One region of the Pradoshia eiseniae genome, then DNA from elsewhere that is predicted to be linked to it. Evidence: riboswitches for the same ligand, from Rfam matches in the RefSeq annotation. Region 1 holds a riboswitch; each other region holds the start of a gene.
The links. Region 1 has a riboswitch for cobalamin ahead of CYL18_RS16620 (FecCD family ABC transporter permease). Riboswitches for the same ligand answer to the same signal wherever they lie in the genome.

Region 1 (4,478 bases):
CAGTTCATCGTAGCCTATCAGACAATCAGTGATTACCTCGACAATCTATGTGATCGCAGTACCTCATTGGATCCCAAAGATTTTGCTCTTTTGCACGAATCCATGAAACATGCACTCAATCCTCAAGCGGAGCTAAAGAATTACTATGAACAGCGAGAGGATCAAAATGATGGCGGCTATTTGGCCGATTTGGTCAAAACATGCCAGGAGGTTTTGCGGGATTTGCCTCATTATGAGGAAATTCAGCCCTATTTGTTTGAACTTTGCGGGTATTATTGCGATCTTCAAATACATAAGCATGTTATATGGGAAGAAAGGGTAGATAGATTACAAGCGTGGTTCGAGACATATCGTCACCGCTTGCCGGAGGGCATGACATGGTATGAATTCAGTGCTTGTGCTGGCTCGACGCTCGGGATCTTTTGTCTCGTATCCTACGCGGTTCGTCCCCGTTTCCGGAATGATTTAGCTAAGGATGTGAGGGATGCTTACTTTCCTTATGTACAAGGTCTTCATATCATGCTGGATTATTTTATCGATCAAGAGGAAGACCGGATCGGGAATGATTTGAACTTTTGTTTTTATTATGAGTCTGAAAAGAAAATGATTGAGCGCTTATGCTATTTTTTGGAGCAGGCTAATCTTGATATCGAAAAGATTCCTGACAGTCGTTTTCATAAGATGGTGAATCAGGGGCTCGTGGGCATTTATCTTGCTGATGGAAAGGTAGCTGAGCAAAAGGATGTCAAAACCCATGTCCGTAAATTACTGAAACAGGGAGGATTCCGCTCCTATTTCTTTTATTGGAATTGTAAGGTTTACTATGCCATGAGAAAAGTGTCAAAGCGAACAGGCTAAAGAACACCTTGAGGGAGGAAATCTATCTGATGTTAAAGCTCAGTATTCTAGATCAATCGCCTAGGGCAGCTGGAGAACCAACCGAGAAGGCATTAAGCAATACAGTAGAACTGGCGAGTTTTGCTGAGGAATTAGGCTATTCGCGTATTTGGGTTTCGGAGCATCATGACAGTCTTGGGCTGGCAGGGTCAAGCCCGGAAATCCTGGCTACATGGATTGCTGCGAGAACGAGAAAAATTCGAGTGGGAACAGGCGGTGTGATGCTTCCGCATTATAGCGCCTATAAGGTAGCTGAAAACTTCCGTGTCCTATCCGGGCTTGCTCCTGGCCGCATTGACTTAGGGGTAGGACGAGCGCCTGGTGGCATGCCAAGGGCAACAAGAGCTTTGCAGGACGGACGTCCGATCCCGAGTAAGGATCGTTTTCCCGATCAGGTCGATGAGTTAAGCTGGTACCTCAATGATCGTTTGCCGGATTCTCATCCGTATTTCGGATTGACGGCAACACCTGTCATTGGGCAGCTTCCTGACCTTTGGATGCTGGGGTCAAGTTCATCGAGTGCAGAGCTTGCCGCTCATAAAGGCCTTCCTTATAATTTTGCGCTTTTTATTAACAGTGAGTTTGCTGAGGATAATATGCAGCATTACTTGCAGAATTTCCAAGCATCGGAGACCCATTCCCATCCGACTGGAATGGTGACCGTATTCGCTATATGCGCTGAAACAGATGAGGAGGCACACTATTTGGCAGGGTCGCTTGATTTGTCTATGCTTTGGCTAGCCCAGGGAATCATGCGGGAAGGGACTCCCCATCCTGATGAAATTCTCGAACAGAATTTTTCCGTTTATGAACGCGATCGCATTCTCTATAATCGGCGCCGGATGATTATTGGTTCGCCGCAAACGATTGGAAGACAGCTGGCAGAGCTTAGCGAGCGTTTCCGCACGAATGAAATCATGCTTACGACGATTACGCATTCCTTTGAGGCAAAGAAGAAATCCTTTGAATTGATTGCAAAGGAAGTTGGATTGACATCAAAATAGAATTGCTTATTCACATCCCTTCCATTAAAATGAAGGAAGAACATAATAGCTGATTATTCCATGAAAGTGCCCTCGTTCGAGGGAGAATAGGGAAACCGGTGCGATTCCGGTGCAGCCCCCGCTACTGTGATTGGCGTGTATTCGCCATAAGCCAGGAGACCTGCTTTTAATGGTTTTAGCACTTATTTTTCGGAGGGAAAAGTAGGCTTAAAGCATTCACGTGGTCAAAAGAGTGAATCCTTAGCTCATCCTTTGGGCTAAGGATTTTTTATTTGTCACAATGTGCCTACATCAAGAATGATGGAGTGGAGTTGTATGAGCAATAGAGTAGGAAAGCAGAGGGGAATAAAGCTGGTCACCCTATATGCTGGAAGCCTTTTTTTCTTGGCAGCAGCGATTGTTTGGGGAATCTTGATCGGCAGTGCAGATCTGTCTGTGAAAGAAATTGTCGGGATACTTCTGAAAAACATGACCGGTTATGATGGATTCTTCGACGGCCAGAAAAATATTGAAATGATCATCTGGAATATCCGTCTGCCGCGTATTTTGCTTGCTTTATTAGTCGGAGGTGCTCTTGCGCTGGCGGGGGCGGCTTTTCAAGGGCTATTGCAGAATCCGCTGGCGGACCCTTATACAATCGGTGTTTCTTCAGGTGCATCTGTGGGAGCAGTCATCGTATTGTTCTTTCAGCTTGAGATCGCCATCATTGGTTCCTATACATTGCCATTGGTCGCCATCTTGTTCAGTCTAGCCTCACTTTTTCTCGTTTTAGGCATTACGAGGGCAGCAAGTAAGACGTATGCAAATGAAACCATCATTCTCTCAGGGATTATTTTGAACTCCTTTATAGGCGCGGTCATATCCTTGATCATTGCCTTGTCATCGGGAGATCAAACGCGAGAGGTCCTCAATTGGCTGATGGGAAGTGTTGCCATGAAGAACTGGGGCCATGTCGGTTTGTTCTTTCCTTTCTTCGTTCTGGGAGCTATCGTAATTTTATATCATTACAGGGAACTTAATGCGCTTGCCTTAGGGGATGAAGCAGCCCAATATAGCGGGATGAATGTAAGAAGGAAGAAGCTCGTTCTCCTTATAAGCGCCGGGCTGCTGACTGGCGCGGCCGTATCTGTATCAGGTGCAATTGGCTTTGTCGGTCTTGTGATTCCCCATCTCGTCCGTTTAGTGACAGGAGCGGACCATAAGCATCTTCTCCCGATATCAATGATGATTGGGGGCGGATATTTAGTGATTGCGGATATGATAGCGAGAACGATTGTCAGCCCGCAGGAATTGCCAATCGGGGTTGTTACAGCCTTGATTGGGGCACCAGTATTCACCTATTTATTAATAAGAGAACGAATAAAAAGAAGGAATATGGCATGTTAAAAGTATGTAATGTAAGTGCAGGTTATAGGAAAGGCCGGCCGATTCTCGAAGATGTCTCATTGGAAGTGGAGAAGGGAGAGTTTTATGCCCTCTTAGGCCCAAATGGGAGCGGCAAAACGACATTCATTAAAGCAATCCTGGATTCTAAGCATCTTTACATGAGCGGGAATGTCGAGATAGCAGGAAAATCAGCGCATCAATATAATACAGAAGAGCTTGCGCGTATGACAGCTGTTTTAAGCCAGGAACACGCTGTCAGTCTTGACTTCACGGTTGAGCAAATCGTACTGCTTGGGCGTTATCCATATCAGGGAAAGGGTCTTTTTAACACCTATAAGAAAGAAGACTATGCCATTGTGGATGAGTGCCTCGAGAAAACGAATTGCCTCCCATTCAAGCATAAATATTTTCAGGACTTGAGCGGCGGCGAGAAGCAGCGTGTCCTCTTAGCCAAAGCGCTTGCCCAATCCCCGCGGCTGCTGTTTTTGGATGAGCCGACGAATCATCTTGATATTAAGCATTCGATTGAGCTTTTGAATTTATTGAAGGAGCTGCAATTGAAAAATGGACTAACCATTGTGGCCATTTTGCATGATTTAAATCTGGCCTCCCTTTATGCTGATCGGCTCGCTTTATTAAAGGATGGTAAAAAGATAGCAGAGGGAGAGGCGAATCTCCTCTTGGATGAATCCTTGCTGAAATCGGTCTATGGGGTTGAGCTCGTAAGCTCTTTGCATCCGGTCATGGGGAAGCCACAAATTTCTTTCATTCCTGAATATGTGAAAAACTAAAGAAGAGCGCTAAGGGGTTGTCCTTTAGCGCTCTTTGTATGGATTTATCTTTTCTCAATCGCCACGATGAAGGGGGGATTGTTCTTCTGGTTTAAGAATTTGTATTCAAGCACATGGGCTGTATCCTGCGGAAGTGCTCTGGCAAACTGAAGAATCTCATCTCGTTCAATATCTCCGCCTGGATGGCCATGGTAGATGACAAGTACAATGATTCCTTCCGGTTTCATCATCTTAAGGATCTGCTCAACACTAGAAATCGTGGTTGGTGCGGTTGTGATAATTTCTTTATTCCCGCCTGGCAGATAGCCGAGGTTGAAGATAGCACCGGCTATTTCGGTCTTTTCAGGAATGCGGCTTTTTACATGCTCATGTCCAGCATGTATAAGAGTCACATGGTTAG
Region 2 (4,478 bases), on a different contig from region 1:
CGTCGTTTTCATTGGCTCTGACAATGAGAATTACATAGAGGCTGTATACGAAACAGTCGATCTAGCTGCTAAAATCTTTGGCAAAGAAGATAAAGCGGAAGAACTAAAAGCGAGCTTGCAGGAAAAAGTGGATGCTGTGAAGGAAAAAGCAGCGGGTTATGAAAATGCACTAGTAGCGATGTATAATGATAAGAAAATCTCTGGTTTCGACAATGGAGAAGATTCCCGTTTCGCTTATGTGTATAATGACTTCGGATTTAAGCCGTCAACTACGGATATTGAAGCTTCTTCACACGGCTCTGATTTCTCCTATGAGTCAGTCCTTTCTGTAGACCCAGAAGTATTGCTCATTATCGACCGCACCGCTTCTGATGTAGAAACAATCAAAAAAGATATCGAAAATGACATCATTAAGAAAACACGTGCCTATAAAGAAGGGAAAATCGTTTACCTTGATGGTGTTAACTGGTACTTCTCCAGCAATGGTGTAACAACTGAGGCTGAAAAACTTGATGAAATCTTAAACGAGCTTAAATAATTTGAATCAATATGGAGCATGTCTCAAAGGGGCATGCTCTTTTTTAATAAAAGGCTCTGTTAAAGTTTAGTGTTGATATCTTAGCACCGTTGATTGAAGTGGAAGGTGGCTGACTCCTGCGGGATCAGCGGACAGGGGGAGACCCCACAGACGCTGAAAGCGTCGAGGAGGCTCCCCGACCGCCCCGCGGAAAGCAGCCACCTGTAACGAAAATTAACATTTATATTTAACAGAGCCTAATAAAAAGGGCAGGAGTGATAAAATATGTTCGTACAAATTCGTAAATGGGTCGTAACAGAAGGCAATTCAGATAAAATCCTGGAGCGTTTCAGGAAGAAGCCTGGACAAGGGCCATCCTTAATTGAACAGCGCGAAGGATTCATCGGTCGTGAGCTGTTGGTTAAGAAAGTAACGCGCGGTGAAGAAGAAGTCGTTATGATAATCCGCTGGGAGTCAGAGGAAGCATGGAAGGCTTGGGAGAAGAGCCCTGAGCATATCGCGGGCCATAAGGCGAAGATCAAGGAACATGGCGGGAAACCGCCGCAGCCAGACTATGTCATCAAGATGGAACATGGAAAATATTTAACTGTAGAATAAGAGAACAAACGCCCATCTGACAGGATGGGCGTTTGTTAGGTATCAAAATTGCAATACAGGTGTCGCTTCATCCATTACCTTAAACGTGTACCCTTTGTGCTTCAGGCGGCGGATAATCTCCGGGAGTGCATCAACTGCAGTCATATTCCCGTTAAAATCGTGAAGCAGGATATACAAATTCTCTTGGTCGTTCGCGGATTTCATAATTAATGAGGTGATTTTCTTTTCAGGAACGGGAGGATTGATTCCATCCTCTGCGTCGCAGTTCCAATCAAAATAGGTATATCCGCGTTTTTTCGCTTCCTCCTTGAGACTTGGCATCAAGTTAGTACCTGCATATTGTCGGTTAATATAATTGTTTGACCCTCCTGGAAAGCGAAGGATTTTTGGGGAAGTACCAACTTCCTTTTTTAGGAAGTTTTCCAATTGCTCAATATCTGCATAGAATGCTCCCTTAGACCGGTAAATGGATGAAAAATTATGCGAATAGGAATGAAGGCCAAGAGCATGACCGCGTTTAACCATCTTTTTGTATAAATAATGATGGGATTTCTCTTTAGTGGCGGTCACGAAAAAGGTTGCCTTCACATCATAGATATCAAGTATATCCAGGATTGGTTCAGTGCAATTGGATGGACCGTCATCAAAGCTTAAATAAGCTGTTTTGGCTAAAGCTTCACTTGGCAGAAGAAGCAAAGCCAATAGGCAGAGTACAATTGATTTTTTCATGCTGTTCTCCTAAGTCATCGGGCTTTTCGGTTAGTTTGGTTAAATGGAGCAAGATTATGCAGAAATGGCTGACAGTTAGGAGGAAAAAGTGGTTAAAATGTCGGATAAATATGTATAATATGATATAGCTATGGATGAAAGGTTTGATTGAATGTTAAAGATTGAAAGCTACACTGTAGAAAAATTAGAAGATCCATTTGGCATCTTATCTGGTGACAGATACGAATTTTTTCTAGAACTGGATGTTCCGGAGGATGACGAATTATATAGCGAGAACGGTGTCATGCTGCGCGTCATTTTCATGAAGGATGAGGAGAAGGAACAAATCAGCAAATATGAATTCATCGAAAATGACACGAAGAATGTGCTCGATTTTGAGCTCGAGGAAGATGAAGAGACAGCTGTATTGACTTTTTGCCGTGAGCATTATAATGAAGAAGAGGAAGATTCGGCTATTGAGAATTTAGACAATTGAGGATAAGATAGAAAGACAACCATATGATCCGTAATAGAGTGCCTTTGATACAAGGATAATAGGGAAACCGGTGCAAATCCGGTGCAGCCCCCGCTACTGTAAGCGCTGATAAGCTGATTCACATATGCCACTGGTTCAGGATTGAACATGGGAAGGCTGAATCATGCGAATGTTATATGCGTAAGCCAGGAGACCTGCTCTATACACATGAATTCTATTTTTCGGTGGGAAGAATAGGGCGACCTGATTCTGTGCGTCTATTATCGGAATGCCGCCTTAGCTTCGTATTGGAGCTAAGGCTTTTTATATGGCTGAACATCAAGTAGGAGGAGAAATGACTATGGTTAAGAAAAGATTTGCTGGTTTATTGGCCTTCATGACGGCCTTGTCCATCATTTTGGCTGGTTGTAATGGTACATCAGACGAGGGCAAAGAAAGCAAGAAATCAGAAACGAGCGCAGAAAGCGCCTTTCCGGTAACAGTAAAGGATGACACAGGAGAAGAGATTACAATAGATGATAAGCCAGAACGTATTGTTTCCTTGCTTCCAAGCAATACGGAGACAGCTTACGCATTAGGGCTTGAGGATCAAATTGTCGGGGTATCTGATTATGATAATTATCCTGAGTCGGTTTCTGAGAAAACAAAGCTAGGCGGAATTGAGATTAATGTAGAGAAACTACTGGAGCTAAATCCTGATCTTGCCTTGTTTTCAGCCTCTCAAGGGAGGAATGATAAAGACACCGTTAAGCAGCTTCAGTCTGCAGGGATTGATGTCGTTGTAGTGCCAGACGCTAATTCTATTGAGGGTGCCTATGAGATTATTAAATTAATCGCAATGACAACCGGGAAGGAAGCGGAAGCAGAAGAAATTATTGATGGCATGAAGAAAGAGATAGCCGCCATTAAAGAGAAAGCGGCTGATGTGAAAGAGATGAAGAAGGTGTGGATTGAAGTATCGGCTTCTCCGGATTTATACACAACTGGAAGCGGAACGTTCATGGATGAGATGCTTAAAATCATCGGAGCGGAAAACCTTGCTGCAGACCAAGAAGGCTGGGTGACCATGAGTGAGGAAACGGTTATTGAGCGGAATCCTGATGTTATTTTGACGACTTATGGCTACTATACCGATAACCCAGAAGAGCTAATTTATTCAAGAAGCGGATGGACGGAACTAAATGCAGTCAAGAATAAAGAGATTTATGATGTAAATAGTGATACGGTTACTAGGCCGGGACCTCGCTTGATAGAAGGGCTTAAGGAAGTCGCAAAGGCGGTTTATCCAGACGTTTATAAATAAGAAGAAAGAGTTGGATGGCTTTCAATATAGAAAGCAGCCAGCTCTTTTTTTGTCGAAAATTATTATTTAAATTTTCAGTTAATTTTGTTGAACATTTCCAAATGCTGGGTTAAGATAGTACCAATACGTACTCGTACTCACCTGACAGAAATGGAATGATGACCATGTTACGAATGAAGGAACTGCCAAAAGAGGCTAAGGACAAGATATTTTTCTCAGCATTAAAGCTCTTTGCCGCAAAAGGATTTAAGAACACATCTGTTTTGGAGATTGTTGAATCTGCCCATGTATCCAAAACTACCTTCTATCAGCAATTTTCCAGTAAGGAAGCATTGGTGGTGGCGCTTTGCAAGGATTTAATCGATGAAATAGCCCTTGAAATCAAGAAGGCGGCCATGCAGGAATTGAGAGTTGGTTATAAAGCATATGCAGGTATTTTACGTTATTTGGAGATTTGTTTCACCAATCCTTCGGTAGCGCATTTTATCTTACTAGAGTCTGTCGGCATTTCAGATGAGGTGGAAATCGTCAGGCGTGAAGCCATGCAGAACTTTGCAGATCTGATTTTCATATTGGCCCATCAGGAATTTCCGGAGCAGGTGAGAGAGGAGGAGATACACATTATCTCTCAAGCAATGGTTGGTGCAATTAACGAGGTGGTGGTTCGTAATGTGAAAGAGGAGAATCGAGACCTTGATATGGAGGAGCTGGCCAGATTACTGAACAGACTAGTCATAGGCGCATTCGTCAATCTGTCGAACAATCATTTAACGTAAGGAGGGATTCGGCTTGGTTTCATTTAAACCGAGTGATGATGAAGCCGCTTTTATTCATGT
Region 3 (4,478 bases), on a different contig from region 1:
TTGAAGGATTATCGGCTTATGAGGAGCTTGTCAATCTGCCTGTTGAGGGAGTTGGCCTTGATTTTGTCTCAGGCTATCAGCAAAATATCACCTCGATGAAACAATATGGATTCCCGGCTGAGAAAGTGCTAGCTGTTGGTATTATTGATGGACGAAATATATGGCGTGCCGATTTGGCGGAAAAAGCAGGGCTGCTTCAATCCCTCCTTGACCTATCCAAGGCTGCCGATGTGTGGGTCCAGCCGTCATCTAGCTTGCAGCATGTTCCCATCTCCACGACCTTCGAGCAGAAAATGAGTGCTGACATTAAGGGACTGCTTGCTTTTGCCGATGAAAAAATCACGGAAATCAATCAACTCGTCCTTTCGTTCAATGAACCAGGGCTCCCGCTTGATGGAAATGGACGCACGTCCCAAAAGGCTTCCTCTAAGCTAGCCATCTCACCAGAAGATTTCAAACGTCCTGCGCCGTTTTCGATTCGTCAAGATATTCAGGCACGGAAACTGAGTTTGCCGGTCTTTCCGACGACAACGATTGGCAGTTTCCCTCAATCAAAGGAAGTAAAGGAAACACGGAAGGCATGGAGGAATAAGGAGATTACTGATGATGCCTATGCCGCATTCATTGAACGAGAGACAGAGCGGTGGATTCGCATCCAAGATGATTTGGGACTTGATGTGCTCGTTCATGGGGAGTTTGAACGGACAGATATGGTCGAATATTTTGGGGAAAAGCTTGTAGGTTTTGCATTAAGTGAGAAAGCATGGGTCGTTTCCTATGGATCGAGATGTGTGAAACCGCCAATCATTCATGGAGATGTGAGCTGGATTGAGCCAATGACCCTTAAAGAGACGGCAGCGGCGCAAGCTCTGACAGAGAAACCGGTAAAAGGGATGCTTACTGGTCCTGTAACCATCTTGAACTGGTCCTTTGTCCGGGATGATATTTCAAGAGAAGAGGTTGCTTACCAGCTGGGAGTGGCGCTTCGTAAGGAGATTGAATGCTTGGAGCAGGCTGGTATCGCCATCATTCAGGTCGATGAGCCGGCCTTAAGGGAAGGCTTGCCATTGCGTAGGGCGGACTGGGAGGACTACCTGAGCTGGGCGATTCGCTCCTTCCGTTTGGCAACCTCAGGCGTGCAGGATGAGACGCAAATCCATACCCATATGTGTTATTGTGACTTTCATGATTTCGTGAAGCCAATTGAAGCACTCGATGTCGATGTCATTTCCATTGAGACATCCAGGAGCCATGGGGAATTCATACATTCCCTGCAGCAAACCCCTTATGAAAAGGGCATTGGGTTAGGTGTCTATGATATTCACAGTCCTCGTATTCCATCGGAAGCAGAGATGCTTGAGATCATGCAGGATAGCCTTGAGGTGCTGGAACCCCGACAATTTTGGGTCAATCCCGATTGCGGACTGAAGACGAGGAAGGAAGAAGAAACAATTGCTTCGCTTCGCCATATGGTCAATGCGGCCAAGCAACTGCGCAGCTATATTAAAATGATGCAATTTTAACGGTAGGAGGATACTCTATATGCTTTTCTAGCATAGCGGGTGTCCTTCTTTTTCTCTGGAAGAAAATTAATCCCTTGTAAAAGCTAGAGATATTCGATATGATTAAAACACCATATATGGTCGATTTATTAATAAAAAATCAATATATAGTGTTAGCTAAAGAATAAGATGCGTAGAGACGCTTAATAGGGAAATCGATGAGAATTCGATACTGCCCCCGCAACTGTAAGTGCTGACGAGCTAAACATGTACCACTGTATAGGGTTGTCTCTTCTTTTGAAGAGATGATGATACGGGAAGGGTTTAGTGAGAGTGAAGCATGAGTCAGGAGACCTGTCTTATTTTTTTGAATTTCAATTTTCTCCGGGGAGTGAGGAAGGAAATGATAGCAACCGAAGCTCATAGTTACTATGTGTCTTTTTTCTGTTATCTTTTCACCCGCTCAAAGTATAGAGCGGGTTCTTTTTTTACCCTCAGAGTCAATTTCATATATTAAGGGAGATGGACGAATTGATCGAGGAACGTTTATGGAAGACGGAAAGATTAATAGAAGAGGCTGCCAAGGAGTATAAGCTGAATATTGAAGAGCTGAAAGAGCTGATTGCTCGCGGCAAGGAATCTGATGCGAATGAGACAGCCCTGCATTATGCCCTTAATCGGATTGCGATGGATGAACCAGATTGGACTTTTTTAGCCGCCCGCCTCTATTTGCAAAAGCTATACAAAGGGGCAGCGGAAAACCGGGGGTATGATGAGAAGCTTAAATACGGCAGCTTCTCTGAGTTGGTCCGTACACTGGTCGAGAAGGGGATATATTCAGATGAGCTCATCTGTGCCTATTCAACAAGCGAATTGGAGGAAGCGGCAAGGGAGATTGTTCCTGAGCGCGATCACAAGTTCAATTATATTGGTTTATTTCTGCTGGCCGATCGTTATTTAGCAAGGGATCATGAGCGCCGTCTGTATGAATTGCCGCAAGAGCGCTTTTTGGTGATTGCCCTGCAATTAATGATTAATGAGAAGAAGGATGTGCGAATGGGACTTGTGAAAGAAGCGTACTGGGCGCTCAGTCACTTATACATGACGGTGGCAACACCGACGCTTGCGAATGCTGGCAAAAGCTTTGGCCAGCTATCCTCCTGCTTTATCGACACGGTTGAGGATTCCTTGGACGGCATCTATTTGAACAACTGGGATACGGCCCGCCTCTCTAAGGATGGCGGCGGAGTCGGAATTTATTATGGCAAGGTTCGTGCCCTTGGGTCTGATATCAAGAAGTTCAAAGGGAACTCATCCGGTGTCGTTCCGTGGATTCGTTTGATCAATGATACGGCGGTTAGTGTTGACCAGCTTGGTCAAAGACAAGGGGCGATTGCCATATATATAGATGTGTTCCATAAAGATATCATGAATGGGTTCCTCGATTTAAAAACGAATAATGGGGATGAACGACGCAAGGCGCATGATATTTTCACAGGGGTATGTATTCCGAATCTGTTCATGGAGCAGCTCGAGAAAGTGGATGAGAACGGACGAAGCATAGGGGAATGGCACACATTCTGTCCCCATGAAGTAAAAAGCATCATGGGCTGGAAGGATGAGCATGGCAACGCGCTTGGCTTGGAGGATTTCTATGATGAGAGCGATGAGAAATTCTTCACCGAGAAGTATATGGAAGCAGTGAATCATCCGCTCCTCCCACGCAGAACGTACCGGGCAATGGACATTATGGCAAGGGTGATGATCTCCCAGCTGGAAACGGGCACACCGTATATGTTCTACCGCGATGAAGTCAATCGCCAAAATCCAAACAAGCATGTGAACGGCAAGGGACGCACCTCTATCTATTGCAGCAATCTCTGCACGGAAATCGCGCAAAATATGTCGACTACATCAATCGTGAAGGAATATGAGGATAAGGACGGGAATATGGTGATTGTCCGCAAGCCTGGCGATTTCGTTGTCTGTAATTTATCATCGATTAATTTGGCAAAAGCGGTTCCCGCCAATGTGCTTGAGCGTCTCATTCGTATTCAGGTCCGCATGCTCGATAATGTCATAGATTTGAATACAATCAGTGTCGGCCAAGCAGAGAAAACCAATAAGAAATACCGCGCGATTGGGCTTGGAACATTCGGATGGCATCATCTGCTCGCCTTAGAGGGGATCTATTGGGAGTCGGAGGATGCTGTGGATTATGCCGATCGGTTATATGAAGACATCGCTTATTACACAATCCGTTCTTCGATGGAATTGGCTGCTGAGAAGGGGGCATACAGCCAATTTGGCGGCTCTGAATGGGAAACGGGCCGTTATTTTGAGCGGAAAGAGTATGTAACGGAGCGTTGGGCTGAGCTTAAGGCGGCAATACAGGAGCAAGGGATGCGCAATGGCTGGCTCATGGCTGTGGCCCCAAATTCCTCAACGGCGAAAATAGGCGGCTCAACCGATGGAATCGATCCAATCTATGCGGTTGAATACGCCGAGGAGAAGAAGAACTTTAAATTTAAGGTCACTGTCCCTGATATCAATCATCGAACCTATGAATATTACAAGAAGAGCAGGCATCAATTAAGCCAAGTGTGGAGCATCAGGCAAAATGCTGCGCGCGGACGCCATATTGACCAAGGGATCAGCTTTAATTTGTATGTGAAGCATGATATCAAGGCGAAGGACTTGTTGAACCTGCATCTTGAGGCCTGGAAGAATGGCTTGAAGACGACTTACTATGTACGAAGCACCTCACAGGCTGAGATTGAGGAATGTGAATCCTGCCATAGCTAAAAGGAGTGAAAACGATGGTGAACGAAACATTGAATAAAATTAAACTATTAAATCCCGAATATCCGAATAAATCCACAGGAATCATTAATGGGAAAACGTCCGGTCTATTAAACTGGAATGATATTGCTTATCCGCAAATGTATGATCTGTACCAAACCTTGCTGTCTAACT

Region 2: it holds a riboswitch for cobalamin, as region 1 does, so the genes downstream of both, CYL18_RS10055 (ABC transporter substrate-binding protein) here and CYL18_RS16620 (FecCD family ABC transporter permease) in region 1, are expected to answer to the same signal.
Region 3: it holds a riboswitch for cobalamin, as region 1 does, so the genes downstream of both, CYL18_RS06625 (ribonucleoside-diphosphate reductase subunit alpha) here and CYL18_RS16620 (FecCD family ABC transporter permease) in region 1, are expected to answer to the same signal.

Annotation. Positions count from the first base shown of each region.
Region 1 is NZ_PKOZ01000016.1:11,034-15,511, reverse strand. Features, by position in the region: gene CYL18_RS16630 (tetraprenyl-beta-curcumene synthase family protein) at 1-858, shown strand, start outside; gene CYL18_RS16625 (LLM class flavin-dependent oxidoreductase) at 885-1,901, shown strand; cobalamin riboswitch at 1,949-2,083, shown strand; gene CYL18_RS16620 (FecCD family ABC transporter permease) at 2,217-3,287, shown strand; gene CYL18_RS16615 (ABC transporter ATP-binding protein) at 3,281-4,078, shown strand; gene CYL18_RS16610 (class I SAM-dependent methyltransferase) at 4,123-4,478, opposite strand, start outside.
Region 2 is NZ_PKOZ01000005.1:23,680-28,157, reverse strand. Features, by position in the region: gene CYL18_RS10075 (siderophore ABC transporter substrate-binding protein) at 1-538, shown strand, start outside; gene CYL18_RS10070 (antibiotic biosynthesis monooxygenase family protein) at 803-1,135, shown strand; gene CYL18_RS10065 (polysaccharide deacetylase family protein) at 1,178-1,864, opposite strand; gene CYL18_RS10060 (DUF6509 family protein) at 2,016-2,339, shown strand; cobalamin riboswitch at 2,359-2,555, shown strand; gene CYL18_RS10055 (ABC transporter substrate-binding protein) at 2,680-3,642, shown strand; gene CYL18_RS10050 (TetR/AcrR family transcriptional regulator) at 3,807-4,418, shown strand; gene CYL18_RS10045 (acyl-CoA dehydrogenase family protein) at 4,432-4,478, shown strand, end outside.
Region 3 is NZ_PKOZ01000002.1:385,029-389,506, forward strand. Features, by position in the region: gene metE (5-methyltetrahydropteroyltriglutamate--homocysteine S-methyltransferase) at 1-1,523, shown strand, start outside; cobalamin riboswitch at 1,673-1,878, shown strand; gene CYL18_RS06625 (ribonucleoside-diphosphate reductase subunit alpha) at 2,025-4,307, shown strand; gene CYL18_RS06630 (ribonucleotide-diphosphate reductase subunit beta) at 4,322-4,478, shown strand, end outside.